DNA from 4 places in the Paenibacillus sp. V4I9 genome. Region 3 is predicted to be linked to each of the others. Evidence: riboswitches for the same ligand, from Rfam matches in the RefSeq annotation. Region 3 holds a riboswitch; each other region holds the start of a gene.
The links. A riboswitch is a leader RNA that binds a small molecule or an ion and turns the genes downstream of it on or off. The one in region 3 is predicted to bind cobalamin.

Region 1: another riboswitch for cobalamin. It lies ahead of cobJ (precorrin-3B C(17)-methyltransferase); the one in region 3 lies ahead of QFZ81_RS16395 (CbtB-domain containing protein).
Region 2: another riboswitch for cobalamin. It lies ahead of QFZ81_RS06230 ((2Fe-2S) ferredoxin domain-containing protein); the one in region 3 lies ahead of QFZ81_RS16395 (CbtB-domain containing protein).
Region 4: another riboswitch for cobalamin. It lies ahead of QFZ81_RS06250 (energy-coupling factor ABC transporter permease); the one in region 3 lies ahead of QFZ81_RS16395 (CbtB-domain containing protein).

What each region holds. Positions count from the first base shown of each region.
Region 1 is NZ_JAUSZE010000001.1:4,542,388-4,550,019, forward strand. It holds gene QFZ81_RS21420 (sirohydrochlorin chelatase) at 1-545, opposite strand, end outside; gene cobJ (precorrin-3B C(17)-methyltransferase) at 565-2,259, opposite strand; cobalamin riboswitch at 2,401-2,602, opposite strand; gene QFZ81_RS21430 (hypothetical protein) at 2,645-2,875, opposite strand; gene QFZ81_RS21435 (guanylate kinase) at 3,039-3,617, shown strand; gene QFZ81_RS21440 (hypothetical protein) at 3,684-4,109, opposite strand; gene QFZ81_RS21445 (SRPBCC family protein) at 4,188-4,664, opposite strand; partial or broken gene QFZ81_RS21450 (MBL fold metallo-hydrolase) at 4,673-5,628, opposite strand; gene QFZ81_RS21455 (YjcZ family sporulation protein) at 5,982-6,077, shown strand; gene QFZ81_RS21460 (helix-turn-helix domain-containing protein) at 6,251-6,481, opposite strand; partial or broken gene spo0A (sporulation transcription factor Spo0A) at 6,521-7,314, opposite strand; gene spoIVB (SpoIVB peptidase) at 7,548-7,632, opposite strand, start outside.
Region 2 is NZ_JAUSZE010000001.1:1,276,589-1,284,220, reverse strand. It holds gene cbiQ (cobalt ECF transporter T component CbiQ) at 1-287, shown strand, start outside; gene QFZ81_RS06235 (ATP-binding cassette domain-containing protein) at 284-661, shown strand; gene QFZ81_RS06230 ((2Fe-2S) ferredoxin domain-containing protein) at 790-1,161, opposite strand; cobalamin riboswitch at 1,194-1,402, opposite strand; gene QFZ81_RS06225 (hypothetical protein) at 1,536-1,667, opposite strand; gene QFZ81_RS06220 (DUF4023 family protein) at 1,833-1,946, opposite strand; gene QFZ81_RS06215 (hypothetical protein) at 1,993-2,349, opposite strand; gene asnB (asparagine synthase (glutamine-hydrolyzing)) at 2,527-4,371, shown strand; gene QFZ81_RS06205 (XTP/dITP diphosphatase) at 4,425-5,072, opposite strand; gene rph (ribonuclease PH) at 5,056-5,814, opposite strand; gene QFZ81_RS06195 (GerMN domain-containing protein) at 6,012-7,025, opposite strand; gene QFZ81_RS06190 (phosphatidylglycerophosphatase A family protein) at 7,318-7,632, shown strand, end outside.
Region 3 is NZ_JAUSZE010000001.1:3,516,213-3,523,844, forward strand. It holds gene QFZ81_RS16375 (spore germination protein) at 1-1,165, opposite strand, end outside; gene QFZ81_RS16380 (YjcZ family sporulation protein) at 1,372-1,473, opposite strand; gene QFZ81_RS16385 (DHH family phosphoesterase) at 1,569-2,768, opposite strand; gene QFZ81_RS16390 (nitroreductase family protein) at 3,103-3,660, shown strand; cobalamin riboswitch at 3,745-3,933, shown strand; gene QFZ81_RS16395 (CbtB-domain containing protein) at 4,110-4,307, shown strand; gene QFZ81_RS16400 (hypothetical protein) at 4,371-5,495, shown strand; gene QFZ81_RS16405 ((2Fe-2S) ferredoxin domain-containing protein) at 5,513-5,881, shown strand; gene QFZ81_RS16410 (arylamine N-acetyltransferase family protein) at 6,101-6,670, opposite strand; gene QFZ81_RS16415 (arylamine N-acetyltransferase) at 6,642-6,887, opposite strand; gene QFZ81_RS16420 (phosphotransferase family protein) at 6,928-7,632, opposite strand, start outside.
Region 4 is NZ_JAUSZE010000001.1:1,284,753-1,292,384, forward strand. It holds gene QFZ81_RS06245 (energy-coupling factor ABC transporter substrate-binding protein) at 1-266, opposite strand, end outside; partial or broken gene QFZ81_RS06250 (energy-coupling factor ABC transporter permease) at 320-1,041, opposite strand; cobalamin riboswitch at 1,191-1,384, opposite strand; tRNA gene QFZ81_RS06255 (tRNA-Arg) at 1,507-1,580, opposite strand; gene QFZ81_RS06260 (hypothetical protein) at 1,738-2,655, shown strand; gene tig (trigger factor) at 2,766-4,067, shown strand; gene clpP (ATP-dependent Clp endopeptidase proteolytic subunit ClpP) at 4,267-4,857, shown strand; gene clpX (ATP-dependent protease ATP-binding subunit ClpX) at 4,870-6,138, shown strand; gene ispG (flavodoxin-dependent (E)-4-hydroxy-3-methylbut-2-enyl-diphosphate synthase) at 6,236-7,333, shown strand; gene QFZ81_RS06285 (divergent polysaccharide deacetylase family protein) at 7,625-7,632, shown strand, end outside.

The DNA.
Region 1 (7,632 bases), 1.0 Mb from region 3:
CGCTCAATCCCAGCATCCATCAGAGGTGCTGTAACTCCGATAAAGGCTGTTTCCACCCATTTCACCTGAAGCCTCTCCCAGAATAAGCGAGAGATTTTAAACAGATCACTATTCGCATCTGCATCACTGCTTCCACGTCCAACTATAAGTAAAGCTGTTTCACCTAAGTCCTCTTTCACTTGAACTCCGAGATCTTCTACCCTGGAGGATAAAATATCCAGAATTTGTTCGTGTACCCCAATAGGTCTACCGTATGTAAATTTCACCAATGGATATTTAAATTTCGCATCATCAACAGCAGACGGGATATGAATTTTCGCATGCCCAGCTGCAAATAAAATAATAGGAATGACCACAATATGAGTTGCCCCTAGTTCTACACAGCGATCAATTCCTTGCATGATCGTTGGTTGAACAAATTCTAGGAAACATGTCTCCACAATTTGCTCTTGCATCTTACTCGCTATTTCTGAAACAAAGAGGCGAACTTCCTCATTCCCGCCTTCTTCCCGACTCCCATGACCTACAAATAAAACAGCATTCATCCTTTATTTCCCCCTAATTCTAATCGCCGCAAATGGCATTTTCGATGACGATACCTACCATTTCTTGATGGCGGTAACCTTCAATTTCTTTGACACGCTTGAAAAATTTATGAAACCGTTCGTTCGGATGTCCTTCTTTTTGGTATCGTTCCACGATCCTGCCAACTAATTCAACAAGCTCCGCAGGTTCAATTCCTTCTGCAACAGGCTGAGCCGCATGTGCATTTCGACCTACTGTTTTTCCGCCAAGAAATAGATCAAATTTCTCTTTGCGGTAGACGATGCCGATATCTTGCTGAACAGCCCCATAACAAGCCATTCCACACCCGTTGAAGCCAATTTTCAACTCTTTAGGTACTTCTAGATTGCCAATTCGATGATGGATTGCTTCCGCATAAGGAATAGATTCACCTTTTTCCAAATTACAAAAATCGCATGCTTTGATTTGGGCAACATCACCAATCGGTGATAATAATAAACCAAGTGCACTTAGTTCGGATGTAATCTGGTTAGGGTTATTGGTTTGCACACGAACAATCAGTTGATGATGTGGCGAATATTCAATATCTCCACGATCTCCAACAATCTCGCCTAACGCACACAGTTGGGCTGCTGTTAATTTTTTATTCGCGATACCGGGGCTTACTGCAAACTCAAAGATAGATTGGGTCGCAGTCAGCTTATTGTCAAATTCAAAAGGCACCTCTTCATTCCCTTTGGATACTAGCTGCAAGGCTTCCATTGCAAGCTGTAAGGAGTTACTAGGTGACAAATTCGGCGATGACTTCAGCTGGGAAGGTTCTTTAATTTCAGTAACCTCATCCTCCAAGAGTTCATCTTCTTCATCGAACTCCTCCATGGATTCATCCCAATCCTGCTCATCAAATTGTTCCAAAGCCCAGGGCTCTGCCTCGGATTTCAACCTTTGATGTGGCTTGAGCGGTTGTGTTTCAGCACCTAATGTGTATTTCCGTTGATAACCGCGTGGTGTAATCATGAGTCCGTCATACAGCTTGGTTGCGGAATTACCAATAATAATTGTCGTTAACATGCCAATATCATGATTCAGCATATCAGCAAGCGTCGTCACAACAACATGTTGACGATCTCGATACGCACTTTTGACAATCCCAACAGGCGTTAAAGGAGAACGATACTTAAGAAGGATACGCTGAGTCTCAACAATCTGTCTGGTCCGTCTACCACTTCGCGGGTTATAGAGAGCAATGACGAAATCAGCCATCCCTGCTGCCTCAACCCGCTTCGCAATCAGCTCCCATGGCGTAAGATGATCACTTAAGCTGATGGTGCATGAATCATGCATAATTGGAGCACCTAGCAGAGATCCAGCCGAATGAACAGCTGAAATGCCAGGAATCACTTCCACTTGAACGCCTTCCTCACGCGTCCAGCCTTGTTCCATCAATACCTCATAGACAAGACCGGCCATTCCATACACACCGGCGTCTCCACTGGAAATAACGGCAACTTTCTTCCCCTGCTTCGCTTGCCGCACAGCCTCTTGCGCACGACTCACTTCTTCCGTCATGCCTGTTCGAACTACTTGCTGATCGGTTAATAGACCTGCTATAAGATCCACATAGGTGTTATATCCGATGATAACTTCACTTTCCCCAATTGCTTCCCGTGCACGCTTCGTAATATGTTCAAAACTCCCCGGTCCAAAGCCGATAATGAGCAGTTTTCCTGACAATTTGTATCACCCTTCCCCGTAATTACACAAACAAAAAAAGCATCCCTAACATAAGTCATGTTAGAAATGCTTGGTAAATTACTACAGTTAACAAAACCAGAAGTAACCGCTCTCTAACACTCCCTAATTCCTCGTAGGGTTATTGTGTTGTTGAATTAGGCAGGTCTCCTGACTTCATCATCCCCTTGCGCCTTCCCAGGTTGTTACCCAGTGGCATGTTGCAAGGAGTTACCGTAATAAACGGCGATTTTCACAGTGGCGGGTCCGTGCCGGTATTTCACCGGTCTTCCCTTTTAACCATACATCCGAATGGAAATATGGCACCTAATTCCAATGATATGCAATTACGATCATCCTACCATCTATTGATAGGGTTGTCACGTATTTATTCATAGATGGCTTGATAGAGTCCTTCCATCAAACTCTGGTAACTGCTTGGATTATAGGTCATTTCTGCAAAAGAAACTTGAATGACCTTATTGATCGTTTTAACGATAAAAAAACTATCCTCCCCACGCTCCGGGTCAATATAGGTATAGCACTCTAAGTGATTGCTTCCCGTTTTTTGACGTAAAAATTCCGTTGCTTCCGCACTTAAATTCGCATATTTAGGCATAGTTAGGTTCCTTTCCATTTAAACGAAGTGATGCTATCTATTATAGCGTATTTTTACCCTTTGATTCCTATTAAACGAGAAAGTATTTCTTTAATTTTCAGAATTTTCGTACTATAATGAATCTATCAAGATATCGCTTTCATTATATGAAGGAGGAATTGATATGAGCAGTCATGAAACGAATGGATTGGTGTTTGTCTTTACTGGCACTAGCGGTTCTGGTCGTAAAACAATTGCCCATCACATTGCCAAAGAGCTTGGTTTCTCATCTGTCGTCTCCTACACAACTCGAACACCTAGACCCAAAGAAATCAACGGGAAGGATTATAACTTCATCTCACGCAAAGTGTTCATCGATTGTGACATTGCAGGTGAATTTTTTCAAACTGTTGAAATTGACGGGAATTTCTATGGTATTAAGAAAGCGGACATCGATGAAGCGCTTCGCAAAGACGGACTTATCTATGTCATTGTGAATCGTTATGCAGCTAACCGTTTCAAGTATACATTTGGAGAAAGAGCTATCCGCTTGTTCATCTATGTCAACAAACAAACGATCATGGAACGCATGCTTGCTCGTAACACGCCAACAGACGTCATAGACCACTACATGAACCACTACATAGAGGAAGTCTCCTACCGCAAGGATTGTGAACATGTTTTTGAGAATATGAATTTACAAGAAACGATCGACAAAGTGAAGGCAACCATGCTCGCCTATATGCCAACTACAACCAGTTAAGTGTGCTATTAACGCCAAGAGACCCGGTGATCGACATCACCGAGTCTCTTTTTTACGATCCAACATTCATTTTAATGGGGCTTTTTTCCTCTTCAAGGCCAAGAATCCGCCTAATAGTGAGACCGGCACGATGACAACAAAGCCAATCAACTCATACCATAACGGAATGCTATGATTGGTTAACATGGAATCAAATCCGATTGCAGCGCCGATGACACCAATAATGGCCGAATTGAAATATTCGGCACGCTTCGCAACCTTAGCGGCGATGAATCCGCCAAGAAACGACCAGAACAATCCAATTACCAGAAGCAAAAGTAATAGGCCTACATTCGAATATATAACACTTACATCCTGCTCATCCACTGGGCGATTAGCAAAATAGATACCGCCAATTAACGAAGTCGATATCAAAGTCCCCAAGTTATCAACCGCTATACCAAGCAGTACACCCAGAAAATGAAATTTTCGTTCACTTTTTTGTTCAACCATAGATTCTTCTTCTCTCCTGATCACTTCGATCTACCAGCCTTATCCATAATACCATGTGGGAGTCTTAGTATCCAGTTCTTACCTAGCAGACCTGATAGACTGGGCTATCTCTTCAGCAACCTTCTTCACATAGTTATTACGCTTTTCAAGAAACTGAGTCATATATTTTGCTAAAAACAAGTGATCAACAAGCTTCCCCAATCCTCCAAAAGGTGAGGTGTAATCGAACGTATCCACCATCAAAGTGCCTTGCTCTACAGTTACAAACTCATGTGTATGACGAAATCGCTTGAATGCCCCTCTTACCATTTCATCTACAAAGTAATGCGGCTTATCCATCTCAGTAATCTGGGCAGTCAATTGCTGCTTAATACCTAAATGATAAGCTTCCCAAGTCACTGTTTCTCCACGCTCAATCAGCCCCTGTGTCCTACCTGTTATCGCTCTCTCCTTCGTATGGGAGGTTGATTCCGCATGGATATCTATACTTCTTGCCAAATCAAAACACACCTCGATAGGTGCATGAATAAGTAACTTCTGTCGTATAGTTGGCATTGACTCCTCTACTTCCACCAAGTGTCTATCGGATAATCTGCGGCATTCACGATGACAGTTTGACCTATTTTTGGTGTGACAATTGACACTTTGTTAGCATGTGCTGCCCTTGTGGCACGCTCTACCGGTTCTGTCCAGTCATGTAAAGCCAGCGTGAATGCTCCCCAATGTATCGGAATTATCAGCTTCCCTTTCACATCCAAATGGGCTTGGACTGTTTCTTCCGGCATCATATGAATATCAGACCAGCGATCATCGTATTGTCCGCACTCCATCAGAGTAAGATCGAACGGACCATATTTAAGCCCAATTTCTTTGAAATGGGAGGAATACCCACTATCACCACTGAAGAAGATGCTGGACTGCTTTCCTTTGATCACCCACGAACACCATAAGGTAGCACCACGATCCGTCATACTTCCCCCGAAAAGTGTGTAGCTGGCGTACAAGCCAACGTTAAACCTTCAAACGTAAACTCATCCCACCAGTCATACTCTTCGATCTTCTCAGGCTGCACACCCCATCTGATCAGATGACCGCCAACCCCAAGCGGGACAAAAAACTTGTTCACTTTATGCTTAATCTTCATGATTGATCCATAATCCAAATGATCATAATGGTCATGTGACAAAATAACGGCATCAATCACGGGCAGCTGCGCAATTTCAAAAGGCAATCCACCGCTATACCTTCCCTTCCCGAACCATGGAAACGGCGAAGGAGCTTTCCCGAACATGGGATCTAATAAAAGGGCTTTTCCATCGATCGTTAGTAAGGAAGCCGAATGACCAAACCAAGTCACTTTCGTTTCCAGATCCTTGGTCAAATTGGGGGTTTCCATCTCTAATTGCGTCTTTGGACGTCGATTCGGACTGCTTTTCGCAAAATCGAGCAAGATCCCCATTGTATTCCTCAAGCCCATATTCATCATGGTAGGAACAGGGTTTTCGAATTTCCCATTCAAATACTGAGAGGATCGCGAGAAAGACTGTGCCTTCTCCTTCGAGGGTCTCCGTCCGAAAACAGGGTAAACATTCACAAAAAGAACAATAACACACACAATTCCCACTACGAAACTCGTCAATATAAGTAACAACTTCTATGCCGCCTCCAAGCTTAAACTTATAGGAATAGTCTTTTTATGACTAGATGTATTAACGTAAATCCGCATCGTATGGTTCCAAGATTTGATTAACAACCGATTTTTTTTCAAAAATAGGGACAATAGCACAATCAGTCGATTCGCCCAAACATTCCTCAAAAATAGTCATAAGCTATCTCGAAACACAAACCAATATCAGTTGGAGGTTGATTCGGATGAGTTGTGGAACTGGCGTAGGTTATACTTCTTCAGCAGCAATCTTGGTACTGTTCATTTTACTGGTTATCATCACTAGCGCTTTTGTTTGGTAATTTAGAAAACAAATACAGAAGGGCTACCTATCCTCATAGGTAGTCTTTCTGACATTCCCCCGTTCCCGCCATGGTTCATATTAACAAAGAAAAGTTCATTGTATGTTTTAAATAAACTAAAAAGAACGCTCTGAATAAGAGCGCCCTCTTTTTGATATATAGGATTACAACCATCAATTTAATACGTTCGACTCGATCGTGACCAATTCATACAAATCATTCACATCACACCCCAGAGTGTCAGCGATAGATATAGCAGACTTAAGCGGCATGATTCTTTTGTTTTCAACAAAGTCGGTTATCCGCTCTGGCTTATAAAGCAAAGTTCGAGCGAGTTCAAAGGCAGTCATGTCGGATTCAAGTAATCGTTCACTAAGTAGGCAGCGACCGAGCTCATATTTCATTCTGATGACCTCCGAGATATTACAAAGATTCTAACCCTCTCAAGAAACCTTATGCTCGATGCGAAGCTTATCAGCAACCATCGCGATGAACTCCGAATTGGTCGGTTTGGACTTCGAGATGTTAATCGTGTATCCGAAGATAAACGAAATTGAATCAATGTTGCCGCGCGTCCAAGCGACTTCAATCGCATGACGGATGGCGCGCTCAACGCGGCTAGGTGTAGTCTTGTACTTCTCAGCAATAGCTGGGTACAAAGTTTTGGTGATAGCACCTAGGATTTCGATATTATTGTAAACCATCGTGATCGCTTCGCGAAGATATTGATATCCTTTAATATGCGCAGGAACGCCGATTTCATGTATGATGCTGGTGATATTAGCATCTAAGTTTTCCCTTTAGGCATATGTACAATATTTGCACGTGATGTTGAAGTGGTTGCGGATGCTTGATTGTTACCAACAAGCTGGCGTATACGGTTCGTTAGCGTTTCCATATCAAAAGGCTTGAGAATGTAGTAAGAGGCTCCAAGTTGCACAGCTTTTTGAGTGATATTTTCTTGCCCAAAAGCGGTTAGCATGATGATTTTCGGTTGTGTGGGAAGATTCATCTCACGCATTTTTTCAAGTACACCCAGGCCATCCAAGTGAGGCATAATAATATCTAAAATGAGTACATCCGGCAATTCACGTTGTTGCTCAAGAAAACGAAGAACTTCGTTACCGTTGTACGCCACTCCTACAATTTCCATATCCTCTTGCTCACCAATGAACTCTGATAATAAATGGGTAAACTCACGATTGTCATCTGCTAGTAACACTTGAATTTTTTGCAAAATAAAATCCTCCTTTAGCTACTCATACAAGTTGGTATTTCTCTCTTAAGTAAAGGTATTCGACACCTCAACTTAAATTCCTTCTGTCGAATATTATTTTTCTTTTCTTTTAATTCACTTTCTTATATAATAATATATTTATCTTCTATATCCAACATTTTTCGACAAATTCACATGAGGCCGTGTTTTTCCTTGTAGAATGAGGTTAAAATAAAATAAAGAATCAAAGGCTTCTAGCTCGCCTTTGATTCTTTGTAAGAGGCTCCTGAAGAAGGTCTAAGAATAATACCTGAGTCCTGAAGCATCCACTCTATGAAA
Region 2 (7,632 bases), 2.2 Mb from region 3:
TTGCTAATAACATGTATGTAGCTCAGCAATCAAGAGGCGGTCAAACCGGTTTCCAAAATAGACTAAAGGATACAGCCATTATTATTGTTCAAATGTTTATCAAAACGATGCAGCGGTATAAATCATTGTCAAATGGCCTTGTCTCCCGAGGTTTTACGGATGACATTCACATGGCGCCTTACCGAGCTAATCCTGTACCTTTTCGATATAAATTGGAAAGTTATGTAGGGTTCACGCTGCTGCTGCTCGAAATTTGGCTGCGTTGGAATTGGAGGAGTATCCGATGAGCACGATTTTAGAAACCTTAGAAGTGAGTTTCAGCTATCCCGCTTCACAGACTATAGCTTTGAACAAGTTAAAGCTCCGCATCCCCGAGGGAAAATTAACGGCCATTTGTGGTCATAACTGTTCTGGAAAATCAACTTTATTTCTTCATGCTATTGGCATTCATTCACCTTCATCGGGTCAAGTTTTATGCGAGAACGAACCTTTGACTTACACTCGCAAAGAACTTAAACAATTACGTCAAGACATTGGACTTGTCTTTCAAGATTTGGAACAGCAGATCATTCTGAATACTCCTTATGAGGATGTCACCTACGGTCTGCGGAATGCTGCCATTCCTAAGCCTGAGATTACTCGCCGAGCAGAAGCAACTTGACCGTATACATAGTCGTGGTATCACGTTAGTCATCTTTTGCATAAATGATAATCAACGACTCTACAATAAAGTTAAAACCCCATCCAGTTTGGATGGGGTTTTTGGTATTAGGACGGTATGTATGATAATTATTTATTACTTTGTATGCGGCTAATGCCCTTATTTCCTATGCCGGTTGGCACAAAACGTTCCTCAAAGCTATAAATCATATGTTCCTGGAGTGGTTTCCCCTCTAGTAAATGCTCTCTAACAAGCCTTCTCCCAGTCTCTGGTGTCATTTCCTTGTACCAAATCCCTTGCGGATACACCGTAACAACACCTGCGTCCTGACAGCGGCCATTACATCTAGTCCGAGTTGTATGTATAAGATGCTCGGCTCCGTTCTTCGAAATTTCATCTCGGATGGCTAGTGTTGTTTCATCTCCTGAATTTTTCAGGCAAGATCCCCCGTTACAGATAAGTACATGATGTTGGACTGTTGATAGATCCCACGTACTCATAAGAACACCTCCCTATCTCCCGTAGGCATATAACTGTGCTGCTGAAATAGGCAGGTCTCCTGGCTTCAGGATCTTCATCAAACGTCAGCCTTCCCAATCGGTCGATCAGTGGCATAGAGATAGAGACGTTGACTCCTCTGTTACAGTGGCGGGACCGCGTCGGCTTCTAACCGATCTTCCCTTTTAAGCTTACCCTGCGCTTGGAAAGCGGAACGTAAGCACCTATTTCGAATATGAAATTGTGTCCAAGTTTATTTAAATCTTTTAAACTTAAATCTCATCTTACCTCATAGTCTACTTACAAACAAGGAAAAAGCCCTACCAAATGGCAGGGGCTTCATCGAATGCTGTATTTACGAATTCAAATCACTCATTTAAACGGAAGGACGATTCGGTTGGTGATGTCCAGGCTCTGTTGAATCCAGATTGGCCTGTATGCGAGAAGATTGCTTCGAATGATCGATTGTGCTTTGAGTCCGCTGGTCCATACTTTTCTTTTTGCCCATAATGGATTAATCCTCCTGTAAATTGAAATAATGATCACTTGATTAGTATGGAGAAATATCGTATCAAATATGCTGTTTAAAATACCCATTAAAGCCGAAGGACGAAGGAAAAGCAAAAGCCTGTAAGGAGATCTCCTTACAGGCTCTTGATGGTGCCATTAGACTTTAGTGCTTCTTGTGCGGCAAATTACTGCCTGGCTGACCGTCACCTTGGGTCCTCAAATTCTTCGCGGCTTTCTTCTGCTTGTCGTGCAGCTTGCTAATGAAATGACTATCCATGAGCATTCGCCTCCTGAAGAAAGAATGGCACTACCTCTTTAGAATGTCACACAAGCTCTAAATTTAAACGCATGGCAAGATTAAGAATCGCGCCTCTTGCTTCTGCATCTGTTTTGACTTTTTCGTACAATTCCTCAAAATTAGTGCGGTTTTGAATAAATTCCGGTTCGGTTTTGATAGCCGTTTGTGTCCAGTTAATTAAGACATTCTCAGCTTGGGTAAGTTCATTGTAAGCACGATGCAAGCCTACACGCTCAATAATTTCTTCCATTTCTGCTTGCCCAACTTCTTTACCTTCCTCTTTTAATTCCGCAATTCGTTTATCCGCTTGGTTACTAATTTGCAGAAAATGCTCTCTTGAGGCCAGATAATCAATTTGTGCTTTGGAGTGTTTCTTTTTCATTGTCATCACCTTTGTCATTTAGTAAGTAAGAATTGGGTTTATTGTATCAGGCCTGTCAACAAAACACAAAATCCGTCCAGCGACTGCGCCCATCCACTTCTGGACAGACATTATATACCTTGAGTTTGCATACCTTTTATCATCATGCTCTCTTTATAAGGAAAGGAAGGAACGTCTATGTGCGGAATAACGGGTTGGATAGATTGGCGGAAAGACTTGACCGGGTACCCGTCCATTCTAGAAAATATGACGGAAACGCTCCATTTGCGTGGACCTGATGCTTCTGGTACTTGGATTTCACAGCATTGTGCCCTCGGCCATCGACGTCTTAGTGTAATGGATCCGGAAAACGGCGCTCAGCCTATGGTACGGAAACAAGGAGACTACACGTATACGATCGTATATAATGGCGAACTCTATAACGCACCTGAACTCAAAAAGGAGCTCGAACTTCGTGGACATCATTTCCGCACGACCTGTGATACAGAGGTGCTGCTTGTTGCCTTTATTGAGTGGGGGAGAGCTTGTGTAGATCGACTTAATGGCATTTTCGCTTTCGCGGCCTGGAATGATCAAGAACAATCTCTTTATTTGGTCAGAGATCGGCTTGGCGTAAAGCCGCTTTTTTATTCTCATCAAAATAGTGTGCTTCTATTCGGCTCTGAGCCGAAGGCCATACTCGCGCACCCCGACTTCCAAGCAGAGGTTGGTGCGGAAGGCTTGGCTGAAATCTTCGCAGTAGGTCCGGCTCGCACACCTGGTCAAGGGATTTATCGCAATATGTCAGAACTCAAACCAGGACAATGCGCTGTATTTGACCGCAACGGCTTATCCATTCGTACGTACTGGAAGCTCGAAAGCCACCAGCACTCCGACGATATCGCTGCTACTGCATTACAAGTTCAACAACTGCTCAGAGATACATCCCAGCGCCAACTTGTGTCTGATGTACCCATTTGTACTCTTCTATCGGGTGGTCTTGATTCTAGTGCGCTTACTGCACTTGCCTCTGCTCATTACAAGGAAAGCGGGCAAGGCGCTCTGCATACTTTTTCCGTTGATTACAAAGATAATGACAAACATTTTAAAGCAAACATATTTCAGCCAAATTCAGATGCACCTTGGATTAAACGGATGACAGAGCATCTAGGAACTGAGCATCACTATATTGAATTCGACACACCCGAGCTTGTGGAATCTCTGAAAACAGCGGTATTTGCCCGTGATACGCCAGGGATGGCTGATGTTGATGGGTCTCTTTATTTATTTTGCCGTGAGATCAAAAAAGAAGCGACGGTTGCCATTTCCGGGGAAGCAGCTGACGAAATATTCGGTGGATATCCTTGGTTCCACAACGAAGAAGCTTTGGCTGCGGGTACGTTCCCTTGGTCTTTAAAACTGAACAATCGCATCGACCTGCTGGCTCCCGATCTTGTGGATTGGATCAAACCAGTCGAGTATGTCAACAATCGATATCAGCAAGCACTCAGCGAAGTGCCGCGGTTAGCTGGGGAAACACAGCAGCAAAACCGTATGCGAGAAATGTCTTACTTAAACATTACTCGGTTCATGCCTACACTTCTGGATCGAAAGGATCGTATGAGTATGGCCGTCGGACTTGAAGTTCGCGTCCCTTTCTGCGATCACCGTCTTGTCGAGTATGTTTGGAATATTCCCTGGGAAATCAAAACATCGGGTGATCGGGAGAAAGGCATTTTGCGCAAAGCGCTCAAAGGTGTTCTTCCTGAGGATGTGCTAACTCGCAAGAAAAGTCCTTATCCAAAGACACACAATCCTAATTACTTGGCAGCTGTGAGAAAATGGGTGTTGGAAATTCTAGATGACCCCAGCTCACCCTTGCTCCCCTTCATTGATGTTAAAAAAATCCGTGCACTCGCCAGCTCAGAGACGAATGATTTCGATCTCCCATGGTTTGGTCAGTTGATGACAGGTCCTCAACTATTCGCCTATTTGGCGCAAGTAGATACTTGGTTACGTTCCTATAAAATTTCCATCCGATAAATCAAAAAAGCCTGCTACCCACCGATGAAGTGGAAGCAGGTTTCTTCATGAAATTAGCCGTTCTGATCAGGAAGTCTATCCAAAAACATGCGCAAAGCTTTGGCTCGATGGCTCATCTCATTCTTCTCTTCCATCGTTAATTCAGCCATCGTTCTCCCAAGAGCAGGGATATAAAATAACGGATCATAGCCGAAGCCGCTTTCGCCACGTTCTTCGCCAATGATGTAACCACGGCAAGAGTCCTCCGCTTCAATCACTTCATTCGCTACAGGATCGATGAGGGTAAGCGCACAGACAAAGGAAGCTTCACTAAGAAGCTTGGGGTGCTCTGCGTCGGCAGGCAATCCGTCTACTGAACCTACCTCGCTCAATGCTTGCAGCAGCTTAGCATTATTGTCTGCATCCGTAGCATTCTCTCCAGCGTACCTGGCTGAATAAACACCCGGTTCACCGTTCAAAACCGCCACACACAAACCTGAATCATCGGCAAGAACCGGCACATGGAGGTGTGCCGAAATAATCTGTGCTTTAATCCGTGCATTTTCTGCAAACGTCGTTCCGCTCTCCACGATTTCCGGAAGATCCGTGTAATCCGTTAAGCAGCGAACTTTGTAGCCTTTTGCTCCAAAAAGCTTTTCAAACTCTTTTACTTTTCCTTCGTTACGCGTCGCAATGACGACGAAATTACTTTGTAGCAGCATGATGTACACCTCGAATGCGATCAGCGATCGGGCCTAATACTTTGGACTGCTCTTCAATCATCGTATGGATGCCTGTTTCAGCAAGAGCGAGCAATTCATCGAGTTCCTTACGGGAAAAAGGAGCATCCTCGCCCGTTCCTTGGATTTCTACGAATTGCCCCTGCCCCGTCATCACGACATTCATATCTACTTTAGCATGTGAATCTTCTTCATAATTCAGATCCAGCCGTGGTGTTTGGCCAATAACACCAACACTCACAGAAGCCAGAAAGTCGTTAATCGGGAATTTAGCTAATTTTTTGTCAGTCGCCAGCTTATCGATGGCAAATGCCATAGCAACAAAAGCGCCGGTAATTGACGTAGTACGAGTACCGCCATCCGCTTGAATAACGTCGCAATCCAGTGTGATGGATCTTTCGCCTAATGCTTCCAAATTCACCACGGAACGAAGCGCACGGCCAATAAGACGCTGAATCTCCATCGTACGTCCACCAAGCTTACCTTTGGCAGCTTCACGCTGATTTCTAACCTGCGTAGCACGAGGCAGCATTGAATATTCGGCTGTAACCCATCCTTTCCCTTGACCCTTCATAAAAGGTGGGACGCGCTCTTCAATCGTCGCTGTACAAATCACTTTGGTATCCCCGACCTCAATAAGCACCGAGCCTTCCGCGTGTTTTATATAATGAGGGGTTATTTTCATAGGTCGCAGTTCTTGATTCGTTCTTCCGCCAATTCTCATAAATGTTGTTCTCCTCCTGTTGCTTCCATCAGAAGCTTTGTTCCTACGCCCCATTGTAACAAAGTAGCCAGCGAAAAGCATCCCAAGCCAAAAACAATGATGCGGAACATTGATTATAATGCTGAGAAAACCCCTATGCAAGCGCCTTGTTGAAGACAGCGTTTTTGCATAGAGGTCGTTAGAACCGGGCAAGCTTCTTAAAGCTTAGCCGGATTAATATGAGCTGTTTTAGTTACAGGCTTCACAGCTCCATCCACTTTAATTTGGACTTGTTTAAAGCTTGTATTCTCGGTCAATGAAAGAATAACGGACTGCATAGCCTCAGCGGATGCCTTCTGATCGGCACCAAGGAATTTATTGGAGAAGTCAACCGTTATAACGCCATCCGCCGGCTTAATGCTCTTCACTTCCGTTGTAGCATTCAGAACAGCAGCCAGACCCTTCTTCTGATCAGGCCCTTTGATCAACTGTTCGACAACCGCTTTCGCGACATCATCCGTCCTTTTGACGAGCCTTGTAACAGGTACATAATATTTGTAATTTTGATCATTTTGATTCAAGAAATAGAGTGTAACCGGTGTGGATTGACCAAATTCAGCGTCCTCAGCCTTCTCAATGTTGATCCCCATAGAGCGTGCAAGAGGAGTATCCAGCGGTGTCTTCCCTTTCGGCATCTCCTTCAGATCTTTCCCATCTACACGCAGCTGCACTTTCTCTACGGTTGGGAAGCTCGTCAGGTTCCAAGTGATAGCCTCCAAAATCTTTCTCTCATTCGGCCCATCATAATTGAGGAACTCCTTAGAGAAATCAACAATGGCACGCTTGTCTGAAGTAACATTCAAGCTTACGACTTTCGTACCTTTAGGCAACAGAGCTTGGAAACCAGATGGAAGCAAACTTGCAACTGGTCCTCCGTCCACCATGTACTCGAGAGTCGTTTTGGCGACAGACACCGTCTTTGGTAATCCAAGACTAAGTGGAGCTACGAAGCCTTTTGCATCTTTTACATATACCGTCATCTGTGATGAATTGTCTTCGATCATATCGATCGTAACGGCTGCTGATGTCGTCTTCGCGTCAGCTTCCGCACCCGTTGTCGGAGGTGCATCGATGTCACTTTTCTTCCCAGTGCCCAGAACCGAACATCCCGTGGTCAGCAAGGCAATTACCCCCGCGATAGCGGCTGAACGAATCCAATGTTGATGTTTCATTAGCTTATTTCCTCCTCCAAGTTTTTGCAGAAGCTTGCTCAAGAAGCATCTGCCCTGTATTTTCTTTGCATGGCCTGTACACTGCTTTTTCGTATTATTATGTATACGAGGCTTTGTCCGATTTATAACTACTTTTTGTCCCAATTTGAAAAAAAGTCATGCACCTGGATTTAAACCCTGCGCCTGTTGGACATAGCAACAAGTAAAATCTTGGGAGTTAACTTCCTTCGGCATCTTTTAAAGATATGCTATACTCAAAAATAAAGAATTGACTTAATTTGGAGGCGCTTCAATGAGAACATTCCTTAAAGAAAAAGCAAACATTTTCAACGAATTCCGTGAAGAGGTTTTTAGTCACTATTCCCAAGCCGTCATCGAAGAAGCCGTTGCTCGCTTACTCGTCGAAATCAAAGGAATTAAGAAAATTCCCTATGAAACGATCACAACGACTCTACTTGGTGTATTAAGTAAAACAGAAACCTATAACGTTATGTCCACGCTCATGGAGCTCCAAAAGAAGGTCAAACATGATTCCGAGCTTCTAGCTAGCATGAAGGACCCAGCCTATAATGTTCATCGCACCATTGCTATGTCCATCTGCGGACTA
Region 3 (7,632 bases):
CAAGGGCTGTCGATGCTACCACAATAATCATGATATTGGACACCAGCCCCGCTTTCACGATGGCATCTCCAATAACAAGCCCACCAACAATACCGATTGTTTGCCCTACTGCAGTATGTAATCGCAATCCTGCTTCTCTTAACATTTCAATGGTTATTTCCATCAATAGAGCTTCAATAATTGGAGGAAACGGAATTTCCAGTACAGCACTTTGCATGAGAAGCACCAATTCATTCGGGATGGTCTCAAAATGAAAAGAGACAACTGAAATGTATCCAGCTGGTAGGGTAATGGCAATGAAGAAACTGGAAACCCTTAACAAACGGAAGAAGCTTCCGTTAATCCAACGGGCATTGTAATCATCAGGTGACTGATAAAAAGCAAAGAAATTGATTGGTAAAATGATCGCTTTCGCTGAACCTTCCGCTAATACGGCAATTCTTCCCTCCATTAAATTGGCTGCTACCCTATCCACTCTTTCGGTACTTAAAATTTGCGGAAATGGGGAGAAAGGGGCATCCTCAATGAGCTGCTCTACAAAACCTAATGAAGCAATATAATCGATACGGATCGATGTTATTCGTTTTTCTAACTCGGTCACAATTTCCGGATTTGCTAATGACTCGATGTAAACCATCGCCAAGCGTGTGTTCGTCTCCATGCCCACCATCAAATAACGAATCATCAAATCCTTGTTGACCACTTTTCTTCGGATTAGATGAAGGTTCGTAGTTAACCTTTCAATAAACCCTTCATGCGAATCTCCGAACACCTTCTCATTGATCGGTTCTGTGATGCTCCGTCCAAACGAAGAGGATGCATGAAAAATGTAAAAATCGGTCTCACCCTCACAATCGACGACACAGCCGCCATTCAAAAGGGCTTCCACTGCTTGTTCGATCAAGCAAGTAATTTGAAGCTGTCCCAGAGGGATGACGTCTAGAAACTCGCCTTCATTGATTCGCTTTAATGGAAAGATGAGCTTGTCTAGGATCGTATCTTGATCTGTTAAGGTTACCAAATAAATCAAATTGACTTGTCGTTGATTCCAATTCAATGTATGTATGACCAAATCTTCCGTATTGTTTAAAAGTGTTTGAAAATAACTTTTTCTTTCTTGTATCGACGAGAGCTCCATTTCCTTAATTTCTGGATTTTTACCCAATATTTCATCACGCTGCCCCTCAGTTCAAAGGTTATTTTCTCCAGCTGGATAAAAGAGTATTCATGGATTCTTAAAAATGCGTATACCTTTATCGAGGCATTCAAAGGTTGCTTTCATGGAACAACGAGAAAAACGGCCATGTTCGCATAGATTTCGCGATAGGGCCGTTTTTGTTTTCTAGATGTTTTTTGTGTTGGATGAAGGAATTACCATACAAAAGCTGATGTGATGATTACCAAAAGAATAAAAAGAACCAAGATAAATGCACTTGAACGTCCATAACCCTCACCATAACCTACTGCTCCCATGTTTACTCATTCCCCTCGGTGATTTTTCACTACGGTATATTCATATGTGCGGTACAAAGTGCTTGCTTGGACGTATGCCACTGGGAGGCACTTTTTTACACATTCTCAAGGGTTTTTGCTTTTCTTGAGGCCATATGCTCCATTAGGAATGAAACATACGTTTCGTCTCGAACTAACCAAGCTGCATAATCCCTTTTTACATATCGCTCTGCTTCTTCGAAAGTAGAAAAATGTTGGTTGGATTCGACCCCATCCACATCGACTTCCCATCTGTCTCCCGAAGGAAAAATAAACACTTGTTGTTCATTTCTATTCTCATAAAGTGATCCATAAACTGAATTTTTCATGTTAAATGTATTTTTATTCGCATCCGCGCGAATGGGTTCCATCGGGAATGGTTTAGCTACGTACCACTGATAGGCTTCTTCTGTCATAGAGCAACCGGAAGCTTTAGCATGGCCTCCTCCTCCATAAATACCCGCAATTTCCGAGACGTCGATGTGTTCGTGAATCGTTCGAAAGCTTATCTTTTTACCGCCCATATTCATGATTGCGATGTAATCCAGATGAGGATTTTCTTTGCCCAACTCGTTTCCAAGTTCAGAATGATAAGATTCCGCATGAACGATGCCTACATGGTGATCATCTATTCGGGAGTGGATAATTTCTCTCTTTTTTCTGCGGACATAGCGTTCGATTTTTTCTTCTTCCATATCCAAAATTTTTTCTTCAAAGGGATCGAATGCAAAGTTCTCGCCTTGCTGAATGCGAGCCACCATTTTTTCCTCGAATTCTTCGATGGAAATTAGATAGAAGAGATCATTTAATCGCTTGGCATTGTTGTATTCATTCTGTTCCCATTCCCATGTATCATACTGACGGACCATTTCCACGAATTCATCTAAACCCTTCATTGGCTTCAACAAACCATTCTGGATCAGATACTCATAAAATAGAGAAGTTGCAGATGCGAGCTTTCCATTTTCATACGCAATCTGTACCATTCCCCACGGATACTTGTTTAAATGAAGCGAAGTTTTATGATGATCAATAAGTTTAACTTTTCCTCCCGATTTCACAAACTCGTTAAGTCCCTGTTCATTCGTTTCATCCACGGATAAGTCAGTGATAAACAAATAGCTCTTTTTTCTTGATTTTTCTAAAAAGCGTATTACTTGTAGATTCAAGCCTCCGACAGAGTTATAACGGATTTCTACCTTTTCACCAAATGCTAATCGAGCTATTATACCGCAACCTACTCCATCCAGATCATTATGAGTATACAAATGATACAAGGGCACATCCTCCTGTTAATGATTTCCATTATGGTACCCTTAAACAAGTCACTTTATTCGGAGAATAACCCCGACAATTATAATCAATCCTCCGATCAATCTTGCGAAAAAGACAAGAACTTAGATCCTAAAAAGACCGCCGACAAGGGCGGTCTTCAAAGTTATTATTGTCGTGTTTTCCGTTACTTTTTTTCCTATCAAATATTCAGATTAAATATTGAGATTCAAGAGTCGTAGCGATTTTTTTGTTGCAATCAAAATGAAAGCAAATTACAATTCAAAAATAATAATGATTATCAATGCAAACTAACAAACGAATGGAGTGTGCCGTTAATTGAGTATTCTAGAGGTACTAAAAGCCAGAAAAGCAATTCGAAAATACAATCCACGTGAAGTCGAAGAGGAGAAAATCTTGAAATTACTGGAATCTGCCACATGGGCTCCTAATGATAGATTACGTGAGCCATGGCATTTTTACATCATACGTGAAGAAGCAAAACAACAGTATGAAAAAATCGCCTTCGATTTTTTAACTGAAAGATTCCCCTCAAAACCTAATCTAGTTCAAGAATCAATGAGTGTGATACAGAGCACCCCCCTTCTCGTCGTTGTAACCTCGGATATCATCCCAGATGATGTAGACTCTTCCGAAGATAACGAATATGCCGTTGCATGCGCAATACATTCGATGTGGCTTATGGCAAGTGAGCTTGAATTGGGATTGGTATGGCGGACGCGCGGCGTTGGACTCATTCGTGATGAACGGTTATTTCGGTTTATCGGTTCGCCAGAAAACAAGAAGATCATCGGAACCCTTTTTGTCGGTTATCCGGAATCCGAAACACCTCGAACAACTCGTACCTCTTTTTCAAACAAAACTACGTGGCTATGAAAAATTGGGGATATTTCCTCGGTTGACTAATTAACTATTGACTTTCACCCATATATAGGATTAAATTCATCATAGTTAGAACAATATAGTATAAACATTCTAGGTGCCCTTGTGAGAGCAAGGGGTAACAGGGAATCGGGTGAAAATCCCGAGCGGACCCGCCACTGTAAAACAGAGATCTCTTTCATACTGCCACTCAATCATACTTTTGGGGAAGGCGAAAGAGAGCGTTAATCTGTGAGCCAGGAGACCTACCTAGTTTGAACACCATCATACATAGCCTTCGTGGAATAAGGTTCGGTGTAAGAAGAGGTCCCTGTTATTTTCTACAGGATGAATTTCTCGTAATTTCTTACCCCAACCTATTAGGTTGGGGTTTTCATTTTTCTATGAAAAATTTAGCCATACGGGGGATATGTTTTGAAAAATCTTTCAGAGGAGGTGAAACAATGAATATCGCAATTCAAAGACTTACTTCTATATCAATTGGACAAAATGTCGCCAAAATAATGTTTGTTTTACAGTGGATTTTGCTTCTTTCTTGGATTCCATTGACCTTGTACGGATTATTCTTCACACCGATTATGTCGTTACATGATGCTGTTCATCCTGCACGTCACAGTGTCACCATAGTACCTTGTCACTAACGTAATCACCTCTCCCCCGTGTGGCTAAATTTTTCAAAGACTATTATTTCAAGGAGGACAATAATGAAGTTCGATCTATTACGTTTTCTGATGCTGCTCATCTTACCTGTACTTATACTAGGTACTTTTGTATTTGGAGTTGCAATCTACGAAAGTTATGAAGAAAAAGGGGATTATTTAGTACCACAAAATCCAGTTGCACATGAACCAGCCAAATTCTCATATCAACTTACCAATCCTGTAACCAAGGAACCCTTAAATAACGCTAATGTCCAATTAGAAATTGTTAAAACGAAGGCAACAAATCCTTGGTTCAATGTGGGTTACTTACGTGATGATAATGAAGGAACTGGGCTTGTTTATAAAATGGATTCGATTTTGTATGACGGAAAACTTGAGATTGAGTCTATTTTTTGGGACGCTGGTTCATACGAAGCAAAAATAAAAGCAACATCAAATGAAATAGAAAAACCAATTGAAATTACCTTACCCATTAAAGTAGATGTGCCTCTTGGGCAAATCGTACGAACAATCGTTTTGTTCATAGCAATCTTTTTGTTAGCAATGCTCAGTGGAATTTTTGCTAAACGATTGGAAAATCCATTTAAAAAACAATCACAATATAAAAACCGTTATTCATCGTCAGCCGCAGCGTTACTCTTAATTGCAAGTTTATTAGTTGCTGGTACCCTTTCCTCAACTTCATTGGCGCACGAAGCGACTTCGGCCAATCATATTATGGTAGTTGAAAAAAATGGAGTTAAAGCTGAATTAAAGTTAAACCCTATGGATCCTGTTCAAAAGGGAGAACCCGCTCATTTTAATGTTACTTTTCAAGATTCAAAGACCGGTCAATACATCCAAGGGATGGATACTTCCCTATCGCTTTATCACGAGGACGATAACATAACTATGTTTTCAAATCGGACGCAGATTCAAGATGGAAAGTTAGATTTTGACTATGCTTTTCCAGATACAGCTAATTTCCATCTTAACTTTCACGCTTCACCCAATGGACAAAAATCAACTCTGACAGCGCCTTTGGATGGTGTATTCGCGTTTGAAGTTCCCCCCGTACAACCAAACTTATCGGCACAATTAAGAGCTGGGACATTAATGCTAATTGTTTTGATATTGGGTTTTGTTTTGGGGTTAGTTGGTACAAAAAGAAAACCATCCTTTGCATAAGAAGGGACGGGAATTAATTGCAGAATCTGAACACAAAATTTCAAGTTTTAGGACAAGTTTTAATTTGTGCTAATGGATGTTGCTGCGGTCAAACGAACTTGGGAGCTGCCGAAGTCCCCGTTGAATGGCTAAAAATCAATTGGAAAAATGATAAACTATCAAAAAAAATGCAGCTCTCATTTACGGGTTGTTTAGGACCTTGCGATGTAACGAATGTGGTTTGTATCCTAGGTCCTACAAAGCAATATTGGTTTGGCGGTATGACTGCACAGAATCATTATGAGACTTTGTATGAATGGTGTAAGTCTTCTGTTGATACAGGTTACTTCCTCCCACTTCCAGAACTTTTGGAAGCACGTATATTTGAACGTTTTATAAGTTTATAACTTATTGATAAGCTTATGTGCCTTAAAAGGATACATAAGCTTATTTCTTGATAATAAGGAATTACAGATATGCATAGCCAGCCTGGATGTTACCGTATCCGGTACCCATTCGTCCACTTCTAAGAGCGGTACTGGAACATACACTATTTCGGGTAACACAATGATTCTCAAGCGCGCCTACTGAACGAAAATCAAAAAGAGCCGCATCAACACGGCTTCTCATAGTTCTTGAAATCCAAAATGCTGTCTTGCTAGCTCTTTGAATTTATCGTTGTCAATCTGTTCTTTTTTCGATTTCCCATTAATCCATTGTGTGAAAGAAGTATCGGTTAACGTTACATTTCCATCGCTTGTAAGTTGGGTAATCAGTGGGGTTTTGTTGAATCGTGATTCTTTGTGCTGGACTATGATTCCTTGGACTTCATTCAATTCAGATAAATTCTCTAATGGTCGTTTAATATCAAAAGCACACCCTATTTTCCACTCTGTATCTTTATATTTTAGTTTCATTTCAAGAATATAGTCCCCATAATCACTTTCCATTGCTTTGGCTCGAAATTCTCCATTCACAGAGGAGGTAGTTTCTCCATTTAGCGGCACAGGTTTTAGTGGTAGGTTTCCACCAAATCCGGTATCAACCAAGTACGTATGACCTTCATGCTGCACTAGAATAGTAACATGAGTTCTTCCAAGTTTTGACCAGTCCTTCGTTGCATAATTGTATACTTCTCCACGAACTAACGCTGCATTAAACCCATTTTCAATTAAGAAAAAAATAAAGCAGAGGATTCAATTGATAGCATAGACCACCTTCATTTTTTACGAGCATTTTGGTAATCAAATCCTCTTTTGTTATAGCACTTGTTTTATTTGAAATGATACTTAAATTTTCAAAAGGAAGGGCTGTTGCTGTTTTCCTAAGAATGATATCTAATGTTTCAAATGTAAGTTTTTGATTCTCTGGAATGTCAATTCTTTTACGAAATAATCCATTCAACTCATCCAAAAGATTTCCCTCCATGTTTTTGATTCAAAGCTTAATTATCTCAGAGAATGTAGGTCATCAATTGCTTGGCGTGGCGTCTCATATCTTCAGGACGTTGCCTGAAAGCGCTGTAGGCGATATGGTCGAGGCTGATGTGGATGAGACAGGAGAGAAGACGCTCTTCTGATTGTGTAGGCCGTCCCCCATGTTTGTCCCAGTGATTATCTAGAATTTCCTGCAAGTCAATCTCTTGCCATTCCGGAAACCAAGGCCACCAATAAAGAAACAAAGCGTTATCGTAAAGAGGATCACCATAGAACGCATTTCCCCAGTCGATTACCCCCGTTAACCTCCCTCCGTCCACCAGCACGTTTCGATTCAAGAGGTCGTTGTGGACGATTCCTCGATTCTCTGGAAGCTGTGTCACGAACTGACGCAGCCTTTCTACTCCAGCATCGAATACCAGTGCCTCCTGAGGCGAATCGTCAAGTCGCTCGCGCCAGCCCGCTAGTCGATCCCTGGGTTCAGCTACAGAGAGAAGCTCATCCCCCCAACTCAGACCAGTTCCATCTGGACGCCAAAGGCCAACCCCCTCTGTGTCTGTGAGGTCAAGTTTCTGAAGTTCATAGAGTGCGTCAAACAATTGCGGCAGGACAAGTTGTATCTCAGGCCCGTTCAGTTCATCGAGATGCTTTCCCGAAACTCGCTTGGATACAGCGAAGAAGCCGCTCTCCGTCTCGCCAACCTCAAGAACCTTAGGAATCGG
Region 4 (7,632 bases), 2.2 Mb from region 3:
GATGCTTTCCCTTTGAAAAAGCCAAAGGCATACCCAATGAAGCCAACCCCGATGGCAGCTTGTAAGGCGAACAGCATACTTTCCGTCTCAGCTGGGAGCTCAAATAAAGAAGAGAACAATGGCGTATAGGAAGACTCAATACTTTGGATCAATTGTTCAGCGGCATCATCCGATCCACCAAATTCGCCTTTTGCGAAAATAAGGGGTAAGACTGCCAATAGTACAACGGCAATTAGCATCAGGGTATTCACGGTACGAGTTTTCATTGCTCAGAAGCTCCTTTCATTTTATGTTGTAGAATGGATAGCTCTTTAGGGCTTTAAGATTGTAACCAATTCCATATTAATACGGTTAAAATGCCTTCGCTAATGGCAAGAGGGATTTGCGTAATGGCAAAAATGCCGCCGAATTTCAAGAAGGATGCTATAAATCCACCTTGTTCAGCGGGGAATGCAAGAGCTAATTGGACAGAAGTAACAATGTATGTGGATAAGTCGGCAAGAGATGCCGCCAAAAATATCGACCATTTTTGTTTGCCGGTTGTTTTCATCACGGACTTATATATGAAGTAACCAACTACTGGACCGGAGAGGGCCATTGAGAAAGCATTTGCCCCGAGAGTCGTAAGTCCTCCATGAGCAAGTAAAACTGCTTGAAATAACAAACAATCGATCCTAAGACGCTCATAGGGAGCGGTCCGAACATTACAGCTCCTAAACCTGTACCTGTTGGGTGAGAACTGCTTCCGGTTACAGAAGGGATCTTCAATGCTGAAAGTACGAAGGTGAATGCACCAGCAAGGCCGAGCATAATTTTGAGCTCTGGATGTTCCTTCGTAATTTTGATAAGTGCTCGGACACCTAGAAAGAAGAACGGAAGGAAGGCTGCCCACCAGAATATAGCCCAACCTACGGGGAGAAATCCTTCCATAATGTGCATGCCGTAGACGGTTTGCGGCTCATTAATGAATAGATAGAGGGCTAACCCTATGACCACAAGTAAGAAGCTAGTAACCTTTGTCTTTCGTGTTTTTGTTTGCATGGTCTTTTTTTATTCCTCCTAATTAAAGTTTGATTATCGAACAAAAAAGACCAATCCTAATGGATTGGTCGTGGGTATGTACGAATAAACGATAAATATAAGCTAGATGTCGAAAGACTTGACGTACACCTCTCCTTTCCGCGAAGGTTTCTGGGTGCATAAATGAAGGTAGGTCTCCTGGCTCTCGGATTATCGTATTCTTTCAGCCTTCCCTGAATATGCATCAAGTGACATGATAGAAAGAAACTCCCCGAATACAGTGGCGGGACCGCTCGGGATTTGCACCCGATTCCCTGTTACCCCTTGCTTGCTACGCAAGGGCACCTCATTTATTCGAAAAAATATGTAATTGAAAAGAGTATAACACAATATGAAAGATTCGTAGCGTAGTGATTTTTTTATTTTAACAAATGTAGATAAACAAAAAAAGATCGCGATTTCTCGCGATCCTTTGCCGTACATGAACGTCCCAGGAGGGATTCGAACCCCCGACCGCACGCTTAGAAGGCGTGTGCTCTATCCAGCTGAGCTACTGAGACATAGACCTCTTCTTACCTTGCGGATGTGATCCGTTTAGCGAAGCAAGAGTTATATTATCATATAGTTTCAAGTGAAGTCAACCCTATTTTAAATGTTTATTTTGCAATCACTTTGACAATCAAGTAAACTGTCACCAGCGAGACCAAGATTTCTGAGGTGATCATCATAACGGACCCATCCATCAATAACTTAATTCTTTTTCCGAAAACAGAGCAATATTACGAAGAGGAGCTGACTCGGTTTCTAAAAACAGAGCAGTATAGTGATGCACTCCAATTGCTAACCTTTCTACTGCAATTTCCGACAGTAGACCATCACAAGACCGAACAATGGGAAGCTCTGAGGAACTGGCTGTATACCATGTTTCCGGAAACCATGTTCCCAATGACGTCTCCATTGGAAGAGGACCCAGAGGAAGAAACGGATCTTTTACGGCAGTATATACAAGAAAAGACAGCCGATGATGGCGCTTTTGCACTTAAGCTTCTGAATATGTTAAGAGACGGTACGTTGGAGCAGCAAGTCAATGCCCTTGAACAATTGGCGTTCATCGATCAATCTGACGTAAGCCAACGTGTAAAGGAGTGGCTGTGTGAGAAACCGCGGCACCCTCACATTCAATTCAAAGCTTTGCAGGCGCTTAAACAGATGGGTGAGCGTGGATTTATCGAGTTCCCCAAGAATGGGGAAAAGATCCTAGTCGAGATCGAGGAGACACCGATGTGTCCAGAGGACTTTCCATCACGCATTCGTGATATGATTCGCAGAGTCGGGGACATTAGTGAAATAAGCCAACCTGATTTTGTTTATTTTGCCAAGCAGACTTGGCAGGAATTTCTAGCCTATGCCTATGGGACATCGATCTATACAGATTTACAGAAAGCGGAAGAAGGCGCTGTTGATGTGTGGGCATCTGCCCTTCATGCTATACTTCAAGAGAAATTATTTGGCTCGGTGAATCGTGAAGAATTACTAGACAATTACGGGATTGTTGATTCCATGAAGCTTCAGTGGAAGCGAGCTAACCTTGTGCTGCAAGCGTTTGTGAAGCAGTTTAATCCAGACCCATCATAAGGTAAGAAAGGCTGCCTTGAAATGAAAATCTTATATGGTATAATAGAATGGTTGTAATGAGCGTAACGTGAAAATATGTCATCGTACATTTTTGGAGGGGAAAGCATAAAATGAAAGCAAGTTGGGAAAAAATAGAGAAGAACGTAGGCGTTCTTGAAGTGGAAGTTGGCGCAGAGCGCGTCGCAGATGCTTTGGATAAAGCATTTAAAAAGGTATCCGCGAAAGTAAATGTTCCAGGTTTCCGTAAAGGGAAAGTACCTCGTTCTATCTTTGAAGCTAAATTTGGTGTAGAAAGCTTGTATCAAGATGCTTTAGATATCATTTTGCCAGAAGTTTATGTGGAAGCAATTGAAGAGGTTAAAATCGAGCCTGTCGATCGTCCTGAAGTAGACGTTGAGCAATTCGGCAAAGGACAAGTACTGAAGTTCAAAGCTAAAGTAACTGTTAAGCCTGAAGTAACACTTGGCGAGTACAAAGGTATCGAAGTTGAAGCGGTAAGCGCAGATGTTACGGATGAAGAATTGAATGAAGAGCTTACACGTTTGCAACAGCGTCATGCTGAATTGGTTGTCCTTGAAGAAGGACAAGCAGCAAATGGTGACGTCGTTGTCCTTGATTTCGAAGGATTCGTTGATGGAGAAGCGTTCGAAGGCGGTAAAGCGGAGAAGTATTCCCTTGAGCTTGGTTCCAACTCCTTCATTCCAGGTTTCGAAGAGCAGCTCGTAGGTCTTGGTAAAGGCGAAGAGAAAGAAGTTAGCGTTAGCTTCCCTGAAAACTACCACTCCGAAGATCTGAAAGGCAAAGCAGCTGTGTTTAAAGTGCTGATTCACGACATTAAACGCAAAAATTTGCCAGAGCTTGATGATGAATTTGCAAAAGATGTGAGTGAGTACGATACACTTGTAGAGTACAAAGAAGAACTAAAAAAACGTCTTCAAGAGCGCAAAGAAAAAGATTCAGAGGCTGCTCTGGAAACAGCTGTTGTTGAAAAAGCTGCAGCTAACGCTGAAGTTGAAATTCCAGCTTCCATGGTAGAAGCAGAGCTAGATGTTATGGTGAAGGAATTCGAAAGACGTCTTCGCTCCCAAGGCATGACACTTGAGATCTACTTCCAGTTCTCCGGTCAAAACGAGAGCGTGCTGAAAGAACAAATGAGAGAAGATGCTGATAAGCGTGTTCGTAACAACCTTGTTCTTGAAGCCATCGCAGCTGCAGAAAAAATCACAGTTTCCGATGAGGAAGTTGACACGGAGCTTGAGAAATATGCACAATCCTACCAAAAAACAACGGCAGAACTTCGTGAACTGTTTGCTTCTAACGGCAGCCTAGAAGGTCTGAGCAACGATCTTGTGATTAGAAAAACGGTTGATTTCTTGCTTGAAAATAGCAAGCATGTTTCCGCAGCAGTATAAATAAGGTAAGTAAAGGCACGTACGTAAGCAACGTGCCTTTCTTTTACCCTATTTTAGCCCCCAAACTGCCCAAGACCATAAGAAATACCCTCATACATAGCAGTTCTCTGAAAAAATGACTTTGCTGTTCAAACGTGTTAAACTGTATCTGAATCTCAATTGAGAGAACTTGGCTATTGCCGCAAAAGGAGTTGGTACAATGAGTCTTATTCCTATGGTTGTTGAACAAGAGGCTCGTGGGGAACGTTCTTACGATATCTACTCGCGTTTATTAAAGGACCGCATTATCTTCATTGGGAGCGCTATTGATGACGATGTGGCTAATTTGGTCATTGCCCAGCTGCTCTTTTTATCAGCTCAGGATCCCGATAAGGATATCCACTTATATATCAATTCACCAGGTGGATCTGTAACAGCTGGAATGGGTATCTTCGATACCATGCAGTTTATTAAACCAGATGTATCTACGATTTGTGTGGGTATGGCTGCAAGTATGGGCTCTCTGCTATTAACCGCAGGTGCCAAAGGTAAGCGATACGCGCTGCCGAATGCAGAAGTCATGATTCACCAACCGCTCGGCGGTGTAAGAGGTCAAGCAACCGATATCAAAATCCACGCGGATTGGATTATCAAAACGAAACAAAAACTCAACCAGATCTATGTGGACCGTACGGGACAGCCGCTTGAAAAGATCGAAAGAGACACCGACCGGGATAACTTTATGAGCGCTTATGAAGCGAAGACATACGGGTTAATCGACGAGGTTATCACTCGAAACGACTTGAAATAAAGGAGTGATCCCATGTTTAAATTTAACGATGAAAAAGGCCAACTCAAATGTTCCTTTTGTGGAAAATCCCAAGACCAAGTTCGCAAACTTGTTGCAGGTCCGGGAGTTTACATTTGTGATGAATGTATAGAGCTTTGCACGGAGATTGTGGAAGAAGAATTAGGGCATGAAGAAGAGCTAGATCTGAAAGATGTTCCGAAACCAAAGGAAATTCGCAATATTTTGGATCAGTACGTGATCGGGCAGGATCAAGCGAAAAAATCGCTGGCTGTAGCGGTTTATAACCACTATAAGCGTATTAATTCGCAAAACAAATTGGAAGATGTTGAGCTTCAAAAAAGTAACATCGTGCTACTAGGACCTACAGGAAGCGGTAAAACGTTGCTAGCGCAAACGCTTGCCAAAATTCTGAATGTTCCTTTTGCAATCGCGGATGCCACTTCATTAACAGAAGCTGGTTATGTGGGCGAAGACGTCGAGAATATTTTGCTCAAGCTGATTCAAGCTGCAGATTATGATGTAGAAAAAGCCGAACGCGGCATTATCTATATTGACGAGATCGATAAAGTGGCACGTAAATCCGAGAACCCGTCTATTACTAGAGACGTTTCCGGCGAAGGTGTTCAACAAGCTTTACTCAAAATTCTTGAAGGTACAGTTGCCTCTGTTCCTCCTCAAGGTGGACGTAAGCATCCGCATCAAGAATTCATTCAAATTGATACAACCAACATTCTGTTTATTTGCGGCGGGGCTTTTGATGGCCTTGAGCAAATTATCAAACGCAGAATCGGTAAAAAAGTGATTGGCTTTAGCACGGATGGTGCAAAAGTTGATTTGAAACCAGGCGAGTACTTATCCATGGTGCTTCCGGAAGATCTCTTACGATTCGGTTTAATCCCGGAATTCGTTGGTCGTTTACCGGTCATCTCTACACTAGAGCCGCTGGATGAACCAGCCCTTGTGCGTATTCTTTCGGAGCCTAAAAATGCGCTCGTGAAGCAATACCAGAAGATGCTTGAGATGGATAATGTCTCACTCGAATTTGACGCAGAGGCGCTTGATGCCATTGCCAAAGAAGCAATCAAACGTAATACTGGCGCGCGCGGCCTGAGAGCTATTATTGAAAGCATTATGCTTGATGTGATGTTCGAGGTCCCTTCGAGAACAGACGTCACGACATGTGTGGTATCTAAGGAGACGGTTCAAAACAAGATCACTCCTGTTTTAACGACCAAAGATGGCGCGCAGGCGACTGGTAAGAAAAAAGAAGAAAGCGCGTAACCCATAATTTCACAAATTACACACAGCCTCCAATCCGATACCCTGCTAAAGGGCATTGGAGCGGAGGATGTTTGGTGTCATGGGGAGAGAAACCATAATGTTCCATAGAAAAGATACGCGGGCCGTTCGTGTAGGCGATTTGACGATCGGTGGCAGTAATGAAGTCATCATGCAAAGTATGTGCACAACCAAGACAGCGGATGTGAAGGCGACAGTAGCAGAAATCCTTCGTTTGGAAGAAGCAGGCTGCCAAATCGTTCGTGTTACGGTTAATAACAAAGAAGCCGCTGAGGCAATCAAAGAAATCAAAAAACAAATTCATATTCCACTTGTTGCGGATATTCATTTTGACCATCGCTTAGCGCTTGCTGCTATTGAGAATGGCATCGATAAAGTGCGTATTAATCCAGGTAATATCGGCCGCCGCGAGAAGGTAGAAGCGGTCGTTAAAGCTTGTAAAGAACGTGGTATTCCAATTCGTATTGGGGTCAATGCTGGCTCACTAGAGAATCATCTTCTTGAAAAGTATGGATACCCAACGCCTGAGGCTATGGTAGAAAGTGCCTTGTTCCACATTAACGTTCTGGAAGAGCTTGATTTCCACGATATTATCGTTTCACTCAAAGCTTCCGATGTTCCTATGGCGATTGCAGCTTATTCCCAGGCAGCTAAAGCATTCAACTACCCACTTCACCTCGGGATTACAGAGGCTGGAACGCTCTTTACAGGGGCCGTAAAGAGTGCGGCAGGTATCGGAACTCTGCTCAATATGGGACTCGGTAACACCCTGCGTATTTCGCTTAGCGCGGACCCAGTAGAAGAGATTAAAGTAGCTCGCGAATTGCTCAAAACATTTGGCTTGATTACCAATGCTGCAACTCTCGTTTCCTGCCCTACCTGTGGGCGGTTAGATATTGATTTGTTCTCGATAGCCAACGAAGTCGAGGATTATATTGCAAAGATCAAAGTGCCGATTAAGGTATCTGTACTTGGCTGTGCAGTAAATGGTCCAGGGGAAGCGCGTGAAGCTGATATTGGGATTGCAGGAGCTCGTGGTGAAGGCATGCTTTTCCGTTATGGAGAAATGATCCGTAAGGTTCCTGAAGCAGAACTGCTCAATGAGTTGAAGAAAGAAATTGATATCATCGTAGATTCTTATGAAAAAACGGGTGTTATTCCAGGACGTAAGCACTAATAGCATATATGTTAAAAAAGAAAGCCGTTAAATGTGCCTCGAGTGAGGTGCTTTTAACGGCTTTTTTGTGTTGTCTGTTGGAATTCAGAGCCTATGACTGTACGGAATTGGTAACTACAGGGCTCTATTTTTGAAATATGCGGTAAAAATTTGAATTAGAGCAACGTATGTGCGCCATTTAATTCCTTTCACGCATATTTGTAGCACAAGAGAAGCATAATGAGTAAAACTGGAAAGCTTGTTCATTTGAAGTAAGTTTTTCTAACGCTTACATGCAAACAAGGAGATGCTATGAATTT